4 regions of the Azospirillum sp. Marseille-Q6669 genome follow, and region 2 is predicted to be linked to each of the others. Evidence: riboswitches for the same ligand, from Rfam matches in the RefSeq annotation. Region 2 holds a riboswitch; each other region holds the start of a gene.
What was found. Region 2 has a riboswitch for thiamine pyrophosphate ahead of ACWPXE_RS07390 (LuxE/PaaK family acyltransferase). Riboswitches for the same ligand answer to the same signal wherever they lie in the genome.
Positions count from the first base shown of each region.

Region 1: another riboswitch for thiamine pyrophosphate. It lies ahead of thiC (phosphomethylpyrimidine synthase ThiC); the one in region 2 lies ahead of ACWPXE_RS07390 (LuxE/PaaK family acyltransferase).
Region 3: another riboswitch for thiamine pyrophosphate. It lies ahead of ACWPXE_RS12120 (ABC transporter substrate-binding protein); the one in region 2 lies ahead of ACWPXE_RS07390 (LuxE/PaaK family acyltransferase).
Region 4: another riboswitch for thiamine pyrophosphate. It lies ahead of thiO (glycine oxidase ThiO); the one in region 2 lies ahead of ACWPXE_RS07390 (LuxE/PaaK family acyltransferase).

Region 1 is NZ_CBCOOP010000002.1:495,559-499,903, forward strand. It holds gene oxlT (oxalate/formate MFS antiporter) at 1-1,167, shown strand, start outside; gene ACWPXE_RS13575 (hypothetical protein) at 1,259-1,447, opposite strand; TPP riboswitch at 1,652-1,764, shown strand; gene thiC (phosphomethylpyrimidine synthase ThiC) at 1,881-3,722, shown strand; gene oxlT (oxalate/formate MFS antiporter) at 3,807-4,345, opposite strand, start outside.
Region 2 is NZ_CBCOOP010000001.1:1,669,228-1,673,572, forward strand. It holds gene ACWPXE_RS07380 (ABC transporter ATP-binding protein) at 1-184, opposite strand, end outside; gene ACWPXE_RS07385 (acyl-CoA reductase) at 196-1,659, opposite strand; gene ACWPXE_RS07390 (LuxE/PaaK family acyltransferase) at 1,656-2,735, opposite strand; TPP riboswitch at 2,812-2,941, opposite strand; gene ACWPXE_RS07395 (class I SAM-dependent methyltransferase) at 2,985-3,560, opposite strand; gene ACWPXE_RS07400 (acetylornithine deacetylase/succinyl-diaminopimelate desuccinylase family protein) at 3,603-4,345, opposite strand, start outside.
Region 3 is NZ_CBCOOP010000002.1:191,160-195,504, forward strand. It holds gene ACWPXE_RS12105 (FAD-dependent oxidoreductase) at 1-510, opposite strand, end outside; gene ACWPXE_RS12110 (DMT family transporter) at 724-1,617, shown strand; gene ACWPXE_RS12115 (STAS domain-containing protein) at 1,622-1,999, opposite strand; TPP riboswitch at 2,161-2,258, shown strand; gene ACWPXE_RS12120 (ABC transporter substrate-binding protein) at 2,328-3,470, shown strand; gene ACWPXE_RS12125 (branched-chain amino acid ABC transporter permease) at 3,478-4,345, shown strand, end outside.
Region 4 is NZ_CBCOOP010000006.1:611,044-615,388, forward strand. It holds tRNA gene ACWPXE_RS31380 (tRNA-Leu) at 21-107, shown strand; gene ACWPXE_RS31385 (STAS domain-containing protein) at 228-530, opposite strand; gene mgtE (magnesium transporter) at 828-2,267, shown strand; TPP riboswitch at 2,314-2,417, shown strand; gene thiO (glycine oxidase ThiO) at 2,409-3,578, shown strand; gene thiS (sulfur carrier protein ThiS) at 3,575-3,784, shown strand; gene thiG (thiazole synthase) at 3,979-4,345, shown strand, end outside.

The sequences.
Region 1 (4,345 bases), on a different contig from region 2:
TGGACCCGCGCCTCGATCCAGACCGCCTTCACCGTCTTCGTCGTCGTCCAGACCTGGCTGACCCCCATCGAAGGCTACTTCATCGACCGTTACGGCCCCCGCGCCATCGTCGCCTTCGGCGGCGTGATGACCGGCCTCTCCTGGATCGTCGACAGCTACGCCGGCTCGCTCGGCATGCTCTATGTCGGCTCGGCCATCGGCGGCATCGGCGTCGGCTGCGTCTACGCCACCTGCGTCAACAGCGCCCTCAAGTGGTTCCCGGACAAGCGCGGCCTCGCCGTCGGCCTGACCGCGGGCGGCTACGGTGCCGGCTCGGCCGTGACCATCCTGCCGATCGCCAACATGATCCACTCCTCGGGCTACCAGGCGACCTTCTTCTGGTTCGGCCTGCTGCAGGGCACGATCATCCTCATCGCCGCCTACTTCCTGCGCGCCCCGCAGAAGGATCAGGTCAAGGCCTCGACCAAGGTCCTGCAGTCCCGCCGTGACTACACGCTCAAGGAAGCGCTGCAGACGCCGGTCTTCTGGGTCATGATGCTCATGTTCATCTGCACCGTGTCGGGCGGTCTGATGGCGGTGGCCCAGCTCGGCGTGATCGCCCACGATCTGGGCGTGAAGGAAGCCCCGATCAGCCTGTTCGGCATCACCATGGCGGCTCTGCCCTTCGCGCTGATGCTCGACCGCGTGATGAACGGCATCTCCCGTCCGCTGTTCGGCTTCGTCTCCGACCACATCGGCCGTGAAGCGACGATGTTCATCGCCTTCACCTTCGAAGGACTCGGCATCCTGATGCTCAGCCGCTTCGGTCACGACCCGATCATGTTCCTGATCCTGTCGGGTCTGGTGTTCCTGGCCTGGGGCGAAGTGTACAGCCTGTTCAGCGCCACCTCCGCGGACACCTTCGGCACCAAGCATGCGGCGAAGATCTACGGTGTGCTGTACTGCGCCAAGGGTGTGGCGGCTCTCCTGGTCCCGCTGGGCAACCTGCTGATGGAGGCCACCGGCACCTGGGCGACCGTTCTCTACATCTGCGCCACCATGGACCTCATCGCGGCCTTCTGCGCCATCGCGGTCCTGCGGCCCATGTTGCGCAAGCACCATGCCCGAAACGCCGAACTCGCCGCCCAGCAGGGTCCTGGTGGGCTGGCGGTGCAGCCCGGCCACTGATCGGTCCGCGAAGGCCCCACGGTTTCGCACCACGGGTGACTTTATCTTGGACGATGGCCGCCGCGCGCACCCCGCGCGGCGGCCTTCTTTTTTACTCCAGGAAGAAAGGGCGGTTGTGCCCCTCGCCGGACTGGTTGAAGCGGTCCGACGACCAAAGGCCGTCCGGCTGCTCGTCCTGGGGATCGGAAGTCCACTCGTCCTCCTCCCGCATCAGCAGGGTCAGGCCGTGGCCCATCAGGCCGGCCAGGGCGACGAAGGCGATCAGTTGGGATTCGAGCATGGGACGGGCTCCGGGCACTCGGGAGGGGGCGTTGCTTTTTGTTGTTGTGATGCAGCATAGCGACCCGGCTCAGGCTGCGCAATAGGATTTTGTATACCAGATAATGGATACCAGAATCGCGCCACGTGCATTGATGGGGATGGCTTCGCTGTGAATCGCGCCCGGAATCGCGTTGACGTGGGTGGGGCGGATGGTTCAGCATGGCGACGTTCCAAGGGGAGCCCCATAGCACGGGGCTGAGATGATGCCGTAAGGCGCCGAACCCTTTGAACCTGATCCGGGTCGTACCGGCGTAGGGACAGGAACAAACGGGCCACGGTCACGCGCATCCCCATCGCGCACCCCTTCCTGGGGACCGCTCCGGTCGTCCGTTCTGCCGCTCCGTCACACCCGGGTCTCCAACGATCCTATGTGCGATGGAGATCCACAGCAGATGCCCGACTCTCTTCCCCCCGCTTCCCAAAAGGCCGCGCCGTCCGACCATTTTTCGGTGACGACCGGTCCGCTGCCGTCCTCCAGCAAGGTCCATGTGGCCGGGGAGCGTTTCCCCGACCTGCGCGTGGCGATGCGCGACATCCATGTCGGCGGCGGCGAGCCGCCGGTGCGCGTCTACGACACCTCCGGCCCCTACAGCGATCCGGCCGTACAGACCGACATCCGCCGCGGCCTGGCGGAGCTGCGCCGCTCCTGGATCGAGGCCCGCGGCGACGTCGAGGCCTATGAGGGCCGCGAGGTCCGTCCGGAGGACGACGGGCTGCGCGTCGGGGAGGCGCGCGCCGTGCCCGTCTTCGACCGCGCCGGACGCCGTCCGTTGCGCGGCAAGCCGGGCCGGACGGTCACGCAGATGGCCTACGCCCGCGCCGGCATCGTCACGCCGGAGATGGAATACATCGCCGTTCGCGAGAATCTGGGCCGGCAACGGCTGGCCGAGGCGGCGGCGCGGGACGGCGACGACTTCGGCGCCTCCATCCCCGACCATGTGACGCCGGAGTTCGTCCGCGACGAGGTGGCGCGCGGGCGGGCGATCATCCCATCCAACATCAACCACCCCGAATCGGAGCCGATGATCATCGGCCGCAACTTCCTCACCAAGATCAACGCGAACATCGGCAACTCCGCCGTCGCGTCCTCGGTGGGGGAGGAGGTCGACAAGATGGTCTGGTCGATCCGCTGGGGCGCCGACACCGTCATGGACCTGTCCACCGGCCGCAACATCCACACCACCCGCGAATGGATTCTGCGCAACAGCCCGGTTCCCATCGGCACCGTGCCGATCTATCAGGCGCTGGAGAAGGTCGGCGGCAAGGCCGAGGACCTGACCTGGGAGATCTTCCGCGACACGCTGATCGAGCAGGCGGAGCAGGGGGTGGACTATTTCACCATCCACGCCGGCATCCGTCTGGCGCACATCCCGCTGACCGCGAAGCGCACCACCGGCATCGTGTCGCGCGGCGGCTCGATCATGGCGAAATGGTGCCTGTCGCATCACCGCGAGAGCTTCCTCTACGAGCGGTTCGAGGAGATCTGCGAGATCATGAAGGCGTACGACGTCGCCTTCTCGCTGGGTGACGGTCTGCGCCCCGGCTCCATCGCCGACGCCAACGACGCTGCCCAGTTCGCCGAGCTGGAGACGTTGGGCGAGCTGACCAAGATCGCGTGGAAGCACGACGTGCAGGTGATGATCGAGGGGCCGGGCCATGTGCCCATGCACAAGATCAAGGCCAACGTCGACAAGCAGCTTGCGCTGTGCGGCGAGGCGCCCTTCTACACGCTCGGGCCGCTGACCACCGACATCGCGCCGGGCTACGACCACATCACCAGCGCCATCGGTGCCGCCATGATCGGCTGGTTTGGCACGGCGATGCTCTGCTACGTCACGCCGAAGGAGCATTTGGGGCTGCCGGACCGCGACGACGTGAAGGTGGGTGTGGTCACCTACAAGATCGCCGCCCACGCCGCCGACCTCGCCAAGGGCCATCCCGGCGCCCAGGAACGCGACGACGCCTTGTCGCGCGCCCGTTTTGAGTTCCGCTGGCGCGACCAGTTCCACCTGTCGCTCGACCCGGAGACGGCGGAGCGCTTCCACGACCAGACCCTGCCGGCGGAAGGGGCGAAGGTCGCGCACTTCTGTTCGATGTGCGGACCGAAGTTCTGCTCGATGAAGATCACGCAGGAGGTGCGGGAATACGCCAACTCCGGCATGGCCGAGATGTCGGAGAGCTTCCGCGCCAAGGGCGGGGAGATCTACCTGGAGGAGGGGCAGGCGGCGGACTGACCTCCCAAATCGAAAAGGGGGCGCCCTTGCAGGCGCCCCCTCGCTTCGGCTCCTTCCCCAAGGCGGGGGGAGGGGAAGAGAGCGTCAGGACATGGCCGTTACGCTTCGGCCGCCCGACGCGGTCAGCGACTCCGCCGCCATGCGGTTGCGCATCGGGCGCAGGACGAACAGGGCCAGCACCGCGGCCAGCGCGTTGACGGCGGCGGCCAGCAGGAAGACAGCGTGCCAGCTTCCCGTCGCGTCGGCGATGATGTTGGCGAAGGGGATCAGCAGCGCCGCCGTGCCCTTGGCGGTGTAGAGCAGCCCGGCGTTGCTGGCGGCGAACTTCGACCCGAAGGTGTCGGCGCAGCAGGCCGGGAACAGGCTGTAGATCTCGCCCCAGGCGAAGAAGACCAGACCGGTCAGCAGCACGAAGGCCACCGGGTCGCGGCCGTAGAGGCTGAGCGCGACGATGCCCACCGCCTCGATGGCGAAGGCGATGAACATGGTGTTCTCGCGCCCGATGTGGTCGGACACCCAGCCGAAGAACGGGCGGGTCAGCCCGTTCAGCACCCGGTCGATGGACAGGGCGAAGGTCAGGGCGGGCAGAGTCAGGCCGAGGATGCTGACCGGCGCGTGGGCCA
Region 2 (4,345 bases):
GGACGCTGCCGGTCGAGGGGGCGAGCAGCCCGGCGACCAGCTTCAGCAGAGTCGTCTTGCCGCAGCCGCTGCGCCCGACCAGCGCGTGGAATTCGCCCTCCCCGATGGTCCAGTCGATGCGGTCCAGGATGGTGCCGCCGCTCGGGACGCCGTAACCGGCCTGTTCGATGCTGACGAAGGGCATGGCCGGGCGCCTCAATCCGTGTAGGGGGCGAAGCTGTCCGCCGCCCGTTCCGCCGAGCCTTCGATCTCGGTCATGGTGACGAGGTCCAGCAGGTTGAACCGCCCGTCATGGTGCCAGCCCGCTTCCGGCGCGGTCATGCGGCCGAGCGCGCAGAGGCGCGTCACCCCCACGGCCCCCAGCGCCCCGGCCAACGCGAACAGCTCCTCCGGTGCCGCGGCGATGCCCACGGTCTGGAGGAAGGCGCGGTAGGGCGCCAGCCCCGGCACCGCGTCGGCCAGCCGATCCACCGCCACCACCGTCACCGTGCGGTTCAGCCCGCAAGGGCTCAGGCCGTCCGCGGCGTCGGTGTAGGCGATGGCCCAGCTTCCCGCCGGATCGCCCAGCAGGGCGCGGCTGGGGTCGGCAAAGCCCTTCGTCTCCTCCGCGTTGCGCCAGGACGCGACGCCGCCCGCCTCGGCCATCGACAGGGGGCGGCGCGGGAACTTGCTGCCCAGCGCGTCCAGCTCGTGCGCCAGATAGGCGGCGAACGCGCGCGGGGACACCCGCCCGCCGCGCTCCACGAAAAAGGTCTGGGGTGAGTAGCAGCCCTGCTGGTCGTAGCGCGCCACGTCGTAGGCCGCCTGCCGCGCCACCGCCCCCGCCTTCCCGGCGTCGAGCGCGGAGCGGGCGACCATGCCGAAGCTGATCTTGTGGCCGTAGGGGAGGAAGCGCGTGGTGATCGGCACCCGCGCCCGGATGGCCGCCAGCGCGTCGTTGCCGCCATAGGCGACCACCGTGTCGGCGCGGCTCAGCCACGCGCGCTCCGCCGCCTCGTCGCCGCCCTTCCACCAGACGATGGCGATGCAGTCGGCCAGCTCCGGGTCGATCTCCGCCAGGATTTGCACGAACCAGCCGGCGAACAGCGGCTCGGCGCTCGGCAGCTTGCCGACCGTGCCGGCCTTCACCAGCAGGCCGGAAATCAGGCTCCACAGCGGCAGGCCCGGCACGTTGCCCGCCCAGACGTGCAGCAGCTGCTCCGGCCCGAAGGCGCGGGCGAAGCCGCCCTTGGGCATGGGCTGGAAATCGTCGAGCACCGCCGGGTTGGCGAAATCCTCGGCGATGAATTTCCGAAGCTCCGGCCCGCGGAAGGTCTTCAGATAGCCGGTCAGCCCCAGCCGGACCATCTCGGCGTCATAGCCGGTGACCAGCGGCAGCAGACGTTCCGCCTTTTGCCGCCACGGGTCGTCGCGGTCGAGCAGCCGGGCGACGGCGCGGTCGATGGCGGCGGCGATCTCCGCGACCGTGCGGCTTCTCAGGTAAGTCCGCGCGTTCGTCCGCACCCGCGTTGCCAATTCAGCGATCTGCGCCTCGGTCAGCACCGGCACCGCCACGTCGAGCGTCTCGGCGCCGCGCCGGAAGGTCAGCGTCCGCCAGTCCACCGCGTCGGCGGACAGCCCCGGCAGATGCCCGGCGCGCTCCATCAAGCCAACGGTCATGGGGCCCGCGCCGCTTTGAGGAAGTCCTCGACCGCCATGGAGCAGCCCTTGGCGTCCGCCCCGTCGGCCCGGCCGAGGAGCTGGAAACCGCCGTCCACCTCCACCCCCGCGTCCTCGGTCAGAATGGCGGAAGCGCAGTTGAAATGGGCCAGATCGTGATGGACCAGCACGCCGACGCTGCCGCGCGGCACCTCCTGCCCGGTCAGCGGGTTGATGACCCGGCTGCGTATCCAGTGCGGGCCGGACTTCACCGACGGGCAGGTCTCGTTGCCGTCGTCGTAGAACTGGGTGCTCAGCTCCGTCATGCCGTACATGTTGATGCACAGCCGGCGCGGCACGCCGAAGGTGGCGGACAGGCGGCCGTAGAACTCCTCCGCCGCCATCTCCCGCGACTGGCCCTTGAAGCCGCCGGTGTCGAGGATGCGGCTGCCCGCCGGCAGGGCGAAGCTCCGCCCCCGCTCGGCCAGCGCGTCCATCAGATGCACGACGCTGAAGCTCGCCCCCAGCAGGGCGTAGGGTTCGCCGGTTTCCTCGGCGCGGGACAGCGCCTCGATCGCCCCGTCCACGTCCAGCCCGGCGTCGGAGACGAAATAGCGGCTCTCATCCGTCCCGAACTCGCTCTTCGCCAGCGCCAGATAATGGGCGAGCGAGGAGTTGGGCATCGCCTGCTCGGTCGGGAACAGGATTCCCATGCGCAGCCGGTCAAACTCGCCCATGAAGCGGCGGCGGAAATTGACGGTCATCGAGCGGTCGTAGACCGCCAGCGTCGGATGGTGGCTCTTGCCCCGCACGCCCTTGGTGGTGCCGCTGGTCATGAAGACGTGCGGGCACTCCTCCGGCGGGCGTCCGCTCAGCGTCAGGTCCTTGAAGGCGCTGATCGGCACGGCGGGCACGTCGCGCCAGCTCTTCACCGTGCGCAGGGTGCGCGCCCGCTGGGTGGCGAAGCGGCGGTAGGGGGCGTTGGTCTCGAACTGGTGGGCGAAGACGGCCAGCGCCATGCGGTTGAACGCCTCCTCGTCCGCCTCTTCGGCGGCGATGAAGGCCAGCAGGTCTTCGACAAGTCGGGCTTCGGTCACGTCCGCACACACCTTTTGCAGCGCCAACAAACTGTTGCCGGAGCAAACGGTGTCTGGATGGAATGGGGGTACGCCGTGCCGCCCTTCAGTCCCGTCCCTACGCCGGTATGACCCGGATCAGGTTCGATGGGTCACCGCGTTGTCCGGATGAAAGCGCCGGACCGGCGGAGTCTCAGCCTCCTAGCGAGGCCCCCCAGGGAACACTTCGCAAGCTAAGGGACCGGCCCCCGCCCGTCAAGCCGGTCGGGCTCAGGCGGCGCCCTTCACCACCTCCAGGACCATGGCGATCTCGTCGATGACGTTGTTCTGGCTTTCCATTGCCTCCATCACCTCCTGGTTCGTGACCTCCCCGGACGCCAGCTTGTGGTGCCAGCGCGGGGTCGGGGCGTAGACGATCGACAGCATGCGGAAATCGACGTTCAGATGCATCGCCAAGCGGGTGTTGGGCCAGCCTCGCTCGATGAATGTCCGGTTCTCCTCCATCGAGAACAGGCTCAGCACGTTGGGCGTAATGGGGCGGACGTGGGTCGGATCGCCGAGATAGCCGTCGCTGCGCGGGTGCGGCACCTTGATGGTGATCCGCGCGCCGTGGCGGCAGACTCGGTACAGCTCCTTCATGATGTTCAGGAAGCCCTCGGTCGTCTGGCCCATATGCTCCAGCGCGTGGATGAGTTGGACGTCGGCGACGCTGCTCTCCTCGAACGGCCAGGGCACGACCTCCAGGTCGGCGACGATGTCCGGCCCGAAGGTGCCGTACTTGTCCACGTTGACGTAGCCGGCAAGCCGCGTGTCGCCGCAGCCGAGGTTGAGCTTGAGGTCCGACATCGCGCGCGTTTCCGGCCAGCCGTTGTTGCCACGAAAGCGACCTTACACCTCCCGCCGCAGCAGCGACAGGGCGGCCATCGCCATGACCTGCGCGGAATGGACCATGTCGTCGATGTCCACATACTCGTCCGGCTGGTGGGCGAGGTCGAGGATGCCGGGGCCGTAGGCGATGCAGTCCTTCAGATGCCCAACCCGCGCGATGTGCTTCTGGTCGTAGGTGCCGGGGGACACCACCTGCACCGCCGGGCGGCCCAGCACCGTCTCGATGGCCGCCCCCACCGCCCGCACCACCGGCGCGTCGGCGTCGGTCAGGGTGGGCAGAAAGGCCAGAACCTCGCGCAGCTCGTAATCGAAGCCGGGGCGCTCGCGGCGCAGATCCTCCAGGATGGCGGTGATCTCCGCCCGCACCTCCTCCGGGTCCTCCTCGATCAGATAGCGGCGGTCGATGACCATACGGCAGCGGTCAGGCACCATCGGGCTGGGCAGGCCGCCGTGATCCTCCGGCTGGCCGCCATGGATGGCGTTGATGTTCAGGGTGGACTGCCGCGCCCCCTCCGGCACCACCGGCATGGCGGTGCGCTTGGCGGCCAAGCGGGGGAGCAGCTCCGTCTCGATCCGGTGCAGCACGGCGCCCATATGGCGCACCGCGCAGTTGCCGAGGAAGGGCATGGAGCCGTGGGCGACGCGGCCCTTCGTCTCGATCTCCGCCCACCAGACGCCGCGGTGGCCGATGCACACACGGTCCACGTTCAGCGGCTCCGGGATGATGACGTGGTCGACCCGCG
Region 3 (4,345 bases), on a different contig from region 2:
CAGCCAGTCCGGCAAGTGGCGATTCCCCAGAATGCCGGCCAACGTGGCGAGGGCGGAGGTGACGACGCCGACCTCCGTCGCGACGGCGAAGCCGGCGGCGCCGGCCAGGAAGCCCACGCCCCACAGCGCGGTGACCGCCTTGTTGACGGCGACGAACTGCGGCAGGTGCCACAGGCCGGGCGGTGTCGTCTCACGGGCGTAGGGCAGGGTGAAGGGACGGCCCAGCGCGAGCGAGGCGAAGGCCATGCCGGCGAGGGCGAGATGGACGGTCATCCCCATACGCTCCAGCGGTCCGATGAGGAGCAGCACGGCGAAGAAGACGGCGGCGACCAGTTCCGGCGCCTTCGGCGATCCGGCACGCCAATCATAGGCGCAGAGCGTCAGGCTGAGCAGCAGCGCCGCCAGCGCGGCCGCCGCATGGCCCGTCGGCTGCAGAGCGCCGAAGACGATCCAGGGCGAGAAGCCGACGAGGACGCGGATCGATTGGGAGATCGGCTTGGACAGGAGCATGGCGGACCTTTGCGGTGGTGACGCCCGCCAGACTGTCCACCGCATCGGCCGGGGCCAGCGCCGATCCGCGAAAGGCCGGGTTCGCTTCGCCAAACGCCCGAACGTCGATTCACGAAGCGTGAAACGCCGGCACCCCTCCGGGCGGCGCCGCGCGGGCCAGACCTGCGGTTGCGGCATTGGGCAGCATCATGGTTGCTCAGATACTGTGCAATCATGACCCAAGCCGCCGCTCTTCCCGCCGCCGCCAGTGACGACACACGCCACGCCATCGGCTGCTTCCTGCTGGCCATCTTCCTGTTCGCGGGCATGGACACGCTCATCAAATACTTGAGCAGCGGCTACCCGGTGGCGCAGCTCATGTTCGCGCGGTCGGTGGTGGCGGTGGTGCTGGTCGGCGGCATTTCGGTGGCGCGCGGCGGCTGGGGCGGGATGCGCACGCGGCGCCCGGTCGCCCATGTCTTCCGCTCGCTGGCCGGGCTGCTGTCGATGGGCTGTTTCTTCTACGCCTTCAAGCATCTGCCGCTGGCCGAAGTCTATGTGCTGAGCTTCGCCGGGCCGCTGTTCATCACGGCGCTGTCGATGCCGCTGCTCGGCGAGCCGGTGGGCTGGCGGCGCTGGGCGGCGGTGCTGGTCGGGTTCGGCGGCGTGGTGGTGATGGCCCGCCCGGAGGCCGATGCGCCGCTCCTGCCGATTTTTGTCGGCGTGGCCGCGGCCTTCTTCTACGCGCTGGCGATGATCGCGGTGCGCGGCCTGTCGCGGACGGAGAGCAACACGGCCATCGTCGTCTATCTGCTGCTGACCACCACGGTGGTGAGCGGTGTGGCGGCGATCCCTGACTGGGTGCAGCCGGGCGGGTTCGACCTCGGGCTGATGCTTCTGGTCGGCACACTGGGCGGGGCGGCGCAGGTGCTGATGACCCAGGCCTTCCGCCTGGGTCGCGCCGCGGTGGTGGCGCCCTTCGAGTATACGGGGATGATCTGGGCGACCCTGCTTGGTTTCCTGGTCTTCGGCGACGTGCCGACCCCCACCGTGCTGGCCGGGGCGGGGATCATCATCGCCAGCGGGCTCTACATCCTCTATCGGGAAACGCTGCGCCGCAGCGACTGACGGGTCAGGCGGCGGCGGGAAGAGCCAAGCAATCATCCGGGGAAAGCGGCGGGGCGGTCAGCGCGATGATCCGGCTGCGTTCCAGCACGCGCCGGATGCGCGGCGGATGATTCTCGAAGGCGATGGCGCCGCCGCGGTCGAGCACCGCATTGCGGAGCGCCAGCAGAATGCCGATGCCGCAGGAATCGAGGAACTCCACCCGTCCCAGATCGACGCGCAGCGTCAGGGCCTGTGCGTCCGCAACGCGGCGGAGCAGGGGCGTCAGGCCGGGCAGGGCCGCGTGGTCGACCCGCCCCGACAGGATGGCGCGCAGCCCGTATCCGCCCTGTGCCGTGGCGAAGGGGTGCAAGGTGACGGTGCTGTGCGACGGGATGGGCCGCATGCTTCGTGGCGACTTTCCGGTTGGGGCGACGGTCCGGCGCGGGCCGGGGGCGGTGGAAGGAACCACGGGAAACGCGACTCTCCGGTGTCTGTTCCGTTGCCAAATTGTGAAAAGGCGCCGGGCTGCCGCTTGACAGCCGGGCGCCGGGCTCACACTGTGCACACGAACGGCTGGGGTGCCTGCCGCAAGGCGGGCTGAGACCACACCCATCGAACCTGATCTGGGTCATGCCAGCGAAGGGAGCCAAGCGTTCGAGGCTGTGCCGCCGCTATACCCCTGGCCTCCTCGTCCTCGCGCGGTTCTTCGCCGGGCAGGAGGAGACACATCCATGCGGCGCTTCCTTTCCATTCTCTCGGCAACCGCCGTCTCGGCGTCGCTCCTGTCGGGGACGGTGCTGGCGGGCGAGGCCTCGGTCCCTGTGCTGGTGCCGCTGACCGGCTTCCTGTCGCTGGAAGGCACGAGCCAGCGCAACGGCGCCGTCCTGGCGCTGAAGGACGCGCCCGCGGGAGTGGCGGTGCGGTCGGAGGTGATCGACACCGGCACCTCGCCGGAGGCCGCGGTCACGGCGTTGGAGCGCGCGGCGGGCGGCAAGGTCACGGCGGTGGCGGCCAGCATGCTGGGCACGCAGATGCTGGCGATGCTGCCGCTGGCCCAGGATTACGGCATTCCGCTGGTCACCGTGTCGGGCACGGCGAGCATCACCGAGCAGGGCAACCCCTGGGTCTTCCGCTTCTTCCCCGGCGACGCCGTGACCAAGGAGGCCCACGCCCGCTACGTGACGGAGGAGCTGGGCAGGAAGCGCCCGGCGGTGATCTATCAGACGACCGCCTACGGACAGAGCGGCAAGGCCCATCTGGAGCAGGCTTTCAAGAAGCTCGGCGTCGAGCCGGTGTTCGAGGAGGGGGTGGACCCCGCCGCCAAGGATCTGCTGCCGGTCCTGACTAAGGCGCTGGCCGCCAAGCCCGACGTGCTGGTGCTGCACCTCCATTCCGGCCCGACCGCCCTGTTCATCCGGCAGGCGGCGGCCAACGGGGTGGCGGTGCCGATCGTCGCCGGCTCCGCCATGCACCAGCCGAGCACCGCGGCGCTTCTGGAACCGGCCGAGTTGAAGGGCGTTTGCGCCGAGACGGCGGCCTCGCCGATCTCCGGCGGCAGCCCGGAGGTGGAGGCCTTCACCACCGCCTACCGCGCCGCCTTCAACGCGGAGCCGGATGCCTTCGCGCTCGGCCAATATGATGGCATCCGCATGGTGCTGGCGGCGGTGCAGGGCGGTGCTGACAGCGCGGAAGCGGTGCGCAAGGCCCTGTCCGCCGGTACCCACCAGGGACTCGCCATGACCTACCGGTCAGACGGCAAGGGCAACATGGCGCATTCCGCCGTGATCGTCTGCTACGACGGCGCCTCGCGCGTGCCGGCGATCGCCAAGCGCTACGACAACCTGACCGGCGTGGTGTCCGGCATGGTGAAGTGAGCGGGCCTTGATCACCCTGCAGCTTCTCGTCAACGGCCTCGCCCTGGGTGCGGCCTACGCGCTGGTCGCGCTGGGCTTCGTGCTGGTGCTGAACGCCACCGCGGCGGTGAATTTCGCGCAGGGCGATCTAGTGATGGCCGGCGGGCTGCTCGGCGTGGCGCTGGCGCCGCATCTGCCGGGTTATCTGCCGCTGCCCGGACTGCTTCTGCTGCCGGTGGTGCTGGTGCTGATGGCCGGGCTGGGGCTGCTGCTGGCGGCTGCGGCCTATCTGCCGCTGCGCCGCCGCCCGCCGGTGGCGGTCTTCATCAGCACCATCGCGGCGGGGATCATCCTGCAAAACGGCGCCTCCGTCCTGTTCGGGCCGGAACCACGGGCGGCACCGCCGCTGCTGAGCGGGGGAACGCTCGACCTCGGCGGGCTGGTGGTGGCGGAGCAGTCGCTGGCCATCATCGCCGTTGCCGCTCTGCTCATCGCCGGGCAGCAGTGGCTGTTCGGGCGGACCCAGCTCGGCCGCCGCCTGCGCGCTACGGCGCAGGACCCGGAGATGGCGCGGGCCTGCGGCGTGCCGGTGACGGCGATGATCCTGATCACCTTCGCGCTGGGCACCGCCTTCGCCGGGGCGGCGGGGCTGCTGCTTGCCAACCGCTACTTCGTCACGCCGACGGCGGGCGGCGACCTGATCCTCAAGGCCTACATCGCCGTGACCATCGGCGGCTGGGGTTCCGTCCCCGGCGCGGTGGCCGGCGCGCTGCTGATCGCGCTGTTCGAGGTGGGGGTGTCGTCGGTTCTGTCCTATCCGGTGGCGCTGGGGCTGCTCTACGCGACGCTGCTGGTCATCCTGGTCGCCCGTCCGCAGGGGCTGTTCGGTGAGGCGG
Region 4 (4,345 bases), on a different contig from region 2:
CTCGGTTCTACCAGCCTTGTGCGGTCGTGGCGGAATTGGTAGACGCGCAGCGTTGAGGTCGCTGTGGCAGAGATGCCGTGGAAGTTCGAGTCTTCTCGACCGCACCATCCCCCCGAAACGGGGGATCAGGCAAACAAACGAAAAGCCCGCCGGTCCATCGGACCACAGCGGGCTTTTTCGTTTTCAGGCCGCCCGGATCAGGGCTGTTTCTTCCGGGCCGCTCCGCCTCAGCGGAACTCCACATACTGATCGAGCGCCACGCGCCGCATGGTCTGCACGATGTAGGGCTGCGCGTTGTGCACCGTCACCAGCCCCTTGGCGTCGCGGCAACGGTTGGCAAGGACGAACAGCATGCCGATCGCCGCGGAGTCGAGAAAGGTCAGATAACGCAGGTCCAGCCGCACCTCGGGCCGCGCGCCGATGTCCCAATCCGCCAGCAGGTCGTGGAACTTGCGGCTGTCGTCGTAGGTGAAACGCCCCGACAGCATGATCCCCTCCTGACCGTCGATGTCGGTGTAGGCGTACTCCATCGTCACATCCGCTGGCCGGTGGTGTCGGTTCTTCTCGGGCTGCGCGAGGTGGAAAGCCCCGCGCGCATTATGGGTGCACGAATTGTGAAGCCCACGCAAGCAATTGCGCGCAGGGCCGGAGGGCCCGGACCGGTCCGCCGGGCTGGACAAAACAGCGGCACACCTATATTCGGTGGGCGCCCCGGCGGGATTCCGCGAGGGCTCCCCACCAACCCGCAAACGCCGGTGCGCCATGGTCGGCCGATCGCAGGACCATGCCGTCACGCCGCATTGCCATCGTGAAGGGAGGGTGCCGCCATGCACACCGACCGCCAGGAACCGGATCGTATCCAGGACGATGTGCCGCACCCGGCCGAACGCCCCGACCCGCCCCGCGAGGACGGCGAGGAGGAGCGCGCCTATGGTGTTAAGCCGGAGTTCGTGGAGGAGATCGTCGAGCGGCTGCACGCCGGACGGCGCGACGATCTGCGCGCGGAGGTGGACAAGCTTCACCCCGCCGACATCGCCGACCTGATCGAGCAACTCGGCCACGACGACCGGGAGGCGCTGATCGGCGTCCTGCGCCCCGACTTCGACGGCGAGGTGCTGAGCTACCTCAACCCCGATCTCCGCGAGGAGATCGTCGAGCTGTTCGAGCCGAAGGAGCTGGCCGCCGCCGTCGCGGAGCTGGACACCGACGACGCCGTCGACGTCATCGAGGATCTGGACGAGGACACCCGGCGCGAGGTTCTGGAGAATCTGCCGGCCGCCGACCGGGCGCTGGTCCAGGAGAACCTGACCTACGACGAGTACACCGCCGGCCGCCTGATGCAGCGCGATCTGGTGGCGGTGCCGCAGTTCTGGACGGTGGGCAAGACCATCGATTACGTCCGCGCCGCCACCGACGAGCTGCCGGAGGACTTCTACGACATCTTCGTCGTCGATCCGATGCACCGGGTGGTCGGTGCGGTGCCGCTGTCGCGCCTGCTGCGCCAGAAGCGGTCGGTCCGCATCGCCGATCTGGTGACGGAGGAGGTGGACACCATCCCCGCCACCATGGACCAGGAGGAGGTGGCGAACCTGTTCCGCCAATACGCCCTGGTCTCCGCCCCCGTGGTGGACGCCGGTGGGCGGCTGATCGGCGTCATCACCGTCGACGACGTGGTCCACATCATCGACGAGGAGGCCGAGGACGACATCGGCAAGCTGGGCGGCGTCGGCGACACCTCCATCTACCGCTCGGTTCTGGAAACCTCGCGCTCGCGCATTTCCTGGCTGGGCGTGAATCTGTTTACCGCCTTCGCGGCGGCGGGCGTCATCTCGCTGTTCGAGGCGACCATCGAACAGATCGTGGCGCTGGCCGTGCTGATGCCGATCACCGCCTCAATGGGCGGCAACGCCGGGACCCAGACCCTGACCGTGGCGGTGCGCGCCCTGGCGACACGCGAGCTGTCGTCCTCCAACGCCCCCCGCGTGGTGGGTAAGGAGGTGCTCGTTGGGCTGCTCAACGGCGCCGTCTTCGCCACGCTGGTCGGGGCCATCGCCGCGACGTGGTTCGAGCCGATGATCGGCTTGGTCATCGGCTGTGCCATGGTCATCAACCTGTTCGTCGCCGGCCTGTGCGGGGTGCTGATTCCCATCGGACTGGACCGGCTGGGCGTCGATCCGGCGGTGGCGAGTTCGGTCTTCCTGACCACCATGACCGACGTCATCGGGTTCCTGTCCTTCTTGGGGCTGGCGTCGCTTTTGTTGTTGTGACCAACGAAAAGGGGCTTGCCAAAGGCGGCCCTCTTCCGGATGATCCGGGCATTGGCTGGGGTGCCGTGCGGGATGAGCCCGCGCGGCTGAGATCACACCCATCGAACCTGTCTGGATAATGCCAGCGAAGGGAGCCGCCGCATGGTATCCGCGCCCTTATTTCATTCTGATTCCGCGAAACCCACCGTCGCCGTGATCGGCGCCGGGGTGGTCGGCCTCTCCATCGCCTGGAGGCTGGCCGTCGCCGGCTGCCGGGTTGAGGTCTTCGACCGTGGCGCTGCCGGCCGGGGCGCCAGCCACGCCGCGGGCGGGATGCTCGCCGCCTGCGTGGAGACCGAACCCGGCGAAGAGAGCCTTCTGCCGCTGACCCGCGCCTCCCAGGACCTGTGGCCCGCCTTCGCGGCGGAGTTGGAGGCCGCCTCCGGCATGGCGGTGGACCTGCGCGGCGAAGGCACGATGGTCATCGCGCTGAACGCCGACGACGCCGCCAAGGTGCGGTTCCTGCACGACTTCCAGACCAAGCTCGGCCTGCCCGTGGAATGGCTGAGCGGGGCGGAGGTGCGTCGGCGCGAACCCTATCTCCAGCCGGGCGTGGCCGGCGCGCTGTTCTGCGCCGGCGACCATCAAGTCGACAACCGCAAGGTTGCCACCGCCCTGCACGCCGCCGCCCTGCGGGCCGGCGCCGTGGTGCACGAGTACGCCGAGGTGTCCCGCATCGAGATCCGCGGCGGCCGCGCCGTCGGCGTCCAGGTTGGCAACCGGCTTTTCGAGGCCGACCGGGTGGTTCTGGCCGCCGGGGCGTGGTCGGGTTGGATCGACGGCCTGTCCCCGGCGGTGCGTCCGCCGGTGCGTCCGGTGAAGGGCCAGATGCTCTGTTTGCGCATGGACCCCCGCCTGCCGCTGCTGCGCCATGTGGTGTGGACCCCCGGCACCTACCTGATCCCGCGGCTGGACGGGCGGCTGCTCGTCGGCGCCACGACGGAGGAGCGCGGATTCGACGACCGGCTGACCGCCGGGGGCCAGTTCGCCCTGCTGGAAGGGGCGTGGCGCGCCCTGCCGGGCATCGCCGAGCTGCCCATCGAGGAGGCGTGGGCCGGCTTCCGCCCCGGCACCCGCGACGACGCCCCGATCCTCGGCCTCTCGGAGGTGGAGGGTCTGGTCTACGCCACCGGGCACCACCGCAACGGCATCCTGCTGACCCCGGTCACCGCGGACTCGGTGGCGCGGCTGGTCCTGACCGGAGAGGCCGATCCGGTGATCCGCCCCTTCGCGCTCGACCGTTTCGCCCAGCCGAAGGGGGCCGCGGCATGAGCGCCCGCATCCGCGTGAACGGGCGGGAGGAGGACCTCGCCGCCCCCACCGTCGCCGCCCTGCTGGCCGGGCGGGGAATCGCCGCGGGCACCCACGGGGTCGCGGTCGCCCTTAACGGCGCCGTTCTGCCGTCCCGCCGCTGGGACGAGACGCCCCTGTGCGCGGGCGACGCCTTGGAGATCATCCGCCCCGTGCAGGGCGGGTAAAGGGCAGCAGTTCCAACCAACGGCATTTCCCTCTCCCGCCTCGGGAGAGGGTGCCCGCGTCAGCGGGCGGGTGAGGGTCGCACGAGGATTGTGGCGCTGATTCTTGGCGGCACCCTCACCCTTCCCACGCTCCGCGCGGGCCCCTTCCCTCTCCCGGGGCGGGAGAGGGAGTATCGGTCAATGAGGACACACCCATGAACGACACGCTCACCATAGCGGGCCGTGAGTTCCGCTCGCGCCTGTTTCTCGGCACCGCCGGCTACCCGAACCAGCAGGTGATGCTGGATGCGCTGGAGGCCAGCGGCAGCGACCTGGTCACGCTGGCCATCCGGCGCATCAGCCTGGACGGCTATTCGGAGAGCCTCGTCGACGTCATCGGCGATCGCGCCGGGCTGCTGCCCAACACCGCCGGCTGTTTGACCGCCAAGGAGGCGGTGCTGACCGCCCAGCTCGCCCGCGAGGCGCTGGGCGTGGACTGGATCAAGCTGGAGGTCATCGGCGACCGCGAGCTGCTCTACCCCGACGTCGAGGAGCTGCTGCGCGCGACCGAGGAACTGGTGG